Regions from separate parts of the Streptomyces sp. NBC_01334 genome, predicted to be linked through region 1. Evidence: riboswitches for the same ligand, from Rfam matches in the RefSeq annotation. Region 1 holds a riboswitch; the other holds the start of a gene.

Region 1 (2,192 bases):
GACTCGGCGGCCGGGGACCGGACATCGGAAGGGTCGGGCCCCTCCTCGACCGTGCCCAAGACGCCGCAGGCCACCGCGTATCCCCTCCAGTGGCTGGACGCGAAGACCTCACTGGACGTCAAGGAGCCGGTCCGGCGCGAGGACGGCAAGGGGGACATCCGCTTCACCTGCGAGCAGGCCGGCTGCGCGCTGGAGAGCGACACCAGCGTGTTCAACATGCTGTACGGCGACCCCGGTGGCTCCCTCGACTCGTGCCGCATCGTCCTCACCGGCGCCAAGAGCCACCGCCTCCCCCTCGCCGCGGCGGCGGCCGGCAGCGAGATCTGCGTCAAGCACCCCTCCGGGGACATCGCGCTGCTCGTGATCCAGGTGAAGTCGACCGCGCTGCCGGACATCGCCTTCGTGACCGCGGACATGACGGTCTGGCGGGCGGCCTAGTCAGCAGCCCGCCGTCGCCCTGATCAACTCGGCGGCCGGTACGAGGAGTTCCGTCTCCTCGCGGCTCATCGTCGGGTTGGCCGCCCGCCTCCGCAGGGCCTCCGCCAGGCCCTGCTCGGTGAGGTCGGAGGGGTCGGCGAGCAGCGCGGTCAGCATCGCCCGCGCCGGATCGGCGATGGGCTGGGGAGAGACGGCCACCTGGGCGAGGATCACCGCGGACATGCCCCAGTCGAGCCCGGGGTCGCCCTCCTCCGCGTTGGCCCAGTCGATGACCCGGGGGCCGTCGGGCGTGAGGATCACGTTGTCCGGGTGGAGGTCCAGGTGCAGGATGCCGGTGTCGGCCGAGATCCGTCCCGGCAGGGCGTGCAGCTCGCGCAGCAGCCGGGCGAGGACGGCCCCCGCCTCGTCGGCGTCCAGCGTGCCCGCGCCGAACGCCTGGAGCATCGTCGGCCCGTCCAGCCGCTCCATCACCAGGTCGGAGCGGGAGCCGGAGGGCCGTACGGCGGGCGCCGGGTAGCCGTGCTCGCGCACATGCGTCATCACCGCCGCGAGGGCGGCCGAGTCCTCCCAGCCCTCCCGGTCGCGGCGCAGCACCCACTCCTCGTCGATCTCGTACACATCGGCCGTTCGGCCCGAGCCGAGCAGTCGGCCCGGCAGCCCGGCTTGCACCCCGCCCGGCAGCCCGCCCGGCATCCTCCCCGTATGCGTCATGGTCACAACATATCGGCGGCTTCCGCCCCGCCCGGGGCGCTTTCACAGCCGCCCCTCAGACGCCCGGCTACCTGCCGGTAGAGTGGCCGCGTCGTCATCACGCCCGTACAGGGGGAAGCCGGTGCAATTCCGGCGCTGACCCGCAACCGTGAGAGCCGGATCGCCCGGTACGGACCGTGACCGGCTCACGTGCGTCGGCAGGCCCGCCGTCGCACGGCACCGTCGAGGTATACGGAGCCGAGCCGCCGGGATGTCCCGTGCTGCCCGGCTGCGTGACCTCACCGACCGGGAGAGGCACCCGCCGATCATGAACATCCGCCGCAGCGCCGCCGCTCTGGCCGCCGCCACCGTCGTGCTGGGTGCCGCCGTCCCCGCCGTCGCCGTCACCCCCTCCCCCACCCCGTCGGTGGCGATACCCGACGGTCTGTACGGCACCACCGACCCGACGTACGACGGCGTCTGGCGCCAGTCGCTGGCCCTGCTCGCGCAGCGGACCACGGGCGTCACCCCCGCCGACCGGGCCGTGGCCTGGCTGACCGGGCAGCAGTGCGCGACCGGGGCCTTCGCCGCGTTCCGCGCGGACACCGCCAAGGCGTGCGACGCCAAGCTGATGGTGGACACCAACAGCACGGCGGCGGCCGTCCAGGCGCTGGCCGCGCTGGGCGGCCACCAGGCCGCGACCGAGAAGGCGGTCAGCTGGCTGAAGTCGGTCCAGAACGCCGACGGCGGCTGGGGCTACACCCCCGGTGGCGCGAGCGACGCGAACTCGACCTCCGTCGTGGCGGGCGCGATGGCGGCGGCCGGGGAACGGCCCTCGGAGGTGAAAAAGGCCGGCAAGTCGCCGTACGACGCTCTCGTGAAGCTCTCCATCCCGTGCGACAAGGCCGGCGGCGGCGCGTTCGCCTACCAGCCGGACAAGAAGGGCGGTCTCGCGGCCAACGCGGACGCGACGGCGGCGGGTGTGCTCGGCGTCCTCGGCAAGGGGTTCGTGACGACGGCAGGCAAGACGTCGGCGGCTCCCACCTGCGACTCCGCCACCGCGG
Region 2 (2,192 bases), 5.7 Mb from region 1:
TCGCCCGCGCCCCGGGCGAACTGGGCACCCATCTCGCCCTGACGGGTGCGCAGATCGGCGCCGGGGACGCGGTGTCGTGCGGACTCGCCGACCACTACGTAGCGTCCGCTTCCCTCCGGCAGTTGGCCGACGACCTCGCAGGGCTGCCCCTACCGGATGCCCTGGACCGTCATGTACGGCCCGTGCCGGCAGGCGAGTTGGCCGGCCACCGGGCATGGATCGACACCTGCTACGCGGCGGACACCGTCGAGGAGATCGTCCGACGGCTGTTCGCCCACGGCGATCCGGCGGCGAAGGAGGCCGCGGAGACCCTCCTGACCAGGTCGCCCACCTCGCTCAAGGTCACCCTGGCCGCCCTGCGCCGTGCCCGGCGGCTCGGCTCGCTGGAACGGGTGCTGGAACAGGAGTACCGCGTCTCCTGCGCTGCCCTGACCACACCCGACCTGGTCGAGGGCATCCGCGCCCAGGTCATCGACAAGGACCGGGACCCGCGTTGGTCGCCGGCCACTCTCGCCGAGGTCACCGCGGCCGACGTCGAGCGCTTCTTCGCCCCGCTCGGCGAACGCGAACTCGGGCTCGCCCGACCCGACACCACCGCGGAGAGGCTCCGCTGAGCGGGACCGACGTGGTGATCCGGGCCATCTGGCCGTGGAGAGCGGAATCACGCCAGGTGGGGCGGTATTGGCCAGGGGCCCGACACGCGGTACCGTCGCTCTGATATCGACGACGGCGAGACGGAAGCCGGTGAGAACCCGGCACGGTCGCGCCACTGTGGACGGTGTACCCCGAAGGGGCGCATCGCGAGTCAGACCCGTGGCCGTCGTCATGTGCACCACCGAGATGGGACGCGAACTCCCAGAGGAGGTCCTGCCATGGCGCAGCATGTCGCCCAGCCGACTACCACCACGCCTGTCGTACCCGCCAAGTTGCCGCTGAAGGACATCGCCCCGTGGGCGGTCTTCTTCGGCGTCCTGATGCTGGTCCTGCTGTACTTCGTCGGCGCGGAGCAGGGCGCGACAGCCGTCGTCTCCGGCGAGGACGTTCACGAGTGGGTGCACGACGCCCGCCACCTGCTCGGTTTCCCCTGCCACTGATCCCGAGGGGAACCCCAGCACAGCCATGAACTCCGCAACGGTAAGAAGCCTCCTCGTGCGGGGCATGCTCGCCGGCCTGGGCGCCGGCGTGCTCGCCCTGATCGTCGCCTACTTCCTCGGTGAGCCGAACGTCGACAGCGCGATCGGCTTCGAGGAGTCCCACGCCGCGGGCCACGAGCACCACGAGGTCGAACTCGTCTCCCGCAGCCTCCAGTCCACCGCCGGCCTCGCCACCGGCGTGCTGATCTACGGGGTGGCCTTCGGCGGCATCGCCGCCCTCGCCTTCTGCTTCGCCCTCGGCCGCGTCGGCCGTTTCAGCCCCCGGGCCACGGCACTTCTGCTGTCGGGGACCGCCCTGCTCGCCGTGTACGTCGTGCCGTTCCTGAAGTACCCGGCGAACCCGCCCGCGGTCGGCGACCCCGACACCATCGGCAAGCGGACCACCCTGTACTTCCTGATGATGGTGCTCAGCGTGCTGCTCGCGGTCGCCGCGGTGATCCTGGGCAAGCGGCTCGCACCGAGGCTGGGCACCTGGAACGCCACCGTCGCAGCCGTCCTCGGCTTCGCGCTCGTCATCGGGCTGGCCTACGAGTTCCTGCCCGCCGTCAACGAGGTGCCGAGCGACTTCCCGGCCGCACTGCTGTGGCGGTTCCGCCTGTCCGCCCTCGCCATGCAGGTCACGCTCTGGGCGGGCTTCGGCCTCGTCTTCGGCGAACTGGCCGAACGACTGCTGCACCCCAAGCCCGCCACGGTGACCGCGGGCACGCCGGTGGCCGCCCCACACTGACCTGACCGGCACGACGATCCGACGAGAGGGCCCACGGAACCGTCCGGGGGCCCTCTCGCGTTCGCGAGCCGACGCCGGGTCAGCGGCCGTAGCGCCGCGCGAAGATGGTGGCATGAACATCCGACCGGCCGTCCGTACACGGCAGATGCCCGCCGGGCTCGTCGCGCTCGCTCTCGGTGGATTCGGGATCGGTCTGACCGAGTTCGTGATCGCCGGGTTGCTTCCGCAAGTGAGCCGCAGCCTTGCGGTGTCCGAGGCCGCGGCGGGATGGCTGATCTCCGGCTACGCCCTGACGGTCGCGGTCGGCGCGA

Evidence for each region. Region 1 has a riboswitch for cobalamin ahead of OG736_RS14210 (SCO2321 family membrane protein). Riboswitches for the same ligand answer to the same signal wherever they lie in the genome.
Region 2: it holds a riboswitch for cobalamin, as region 1 does, so the genes downstream of both, OG736_RS39435 (CbtB domain-containing protein) here and OG736_RS14210 (SCO2321 family membrane protein) in region 1, are expected to answer to the same signal.

What each region holds. Positions count from the first base shown of each region.
Region 1 covers NZ_CP130718.1:3,134,758-3,136,949, forward strand. The annotation lists gene OG736_RS14200 (serine/threonine-protein kinase) at 1-438, shown strand, start outside; gene OG736_RS14205 (phosphotransferase) at 439-1,149, opposite strand; adenosylcobalamin-variant (AdoCbl-variant) riboswitch at 1,252-1,323, shown strand; gene OG736_RS14210 (SCO2321 family membrane protein) at 1,457-2,192, shown strand, end outside.
Region 2 covers NZ_CP130718.1:8,846,655-8,848,846, forward strand. The annotation lists gene OG736_RS39430 (enoyl-CoA hydratase/isomerase family protein) at 1-614, shown strand, start outside; cobalamin riboswitch at 685-837, shown strand; gene OG736_RS39435 (CbtB domain-containing protein) at 873-1,094, shown strand; gene OG736_RS39440 (CbtA family protein) at 1,120-1,881, shown strand; gene OG736_RS39445 (MFS transporter) at 2,027-2,192, shown strand, end outside.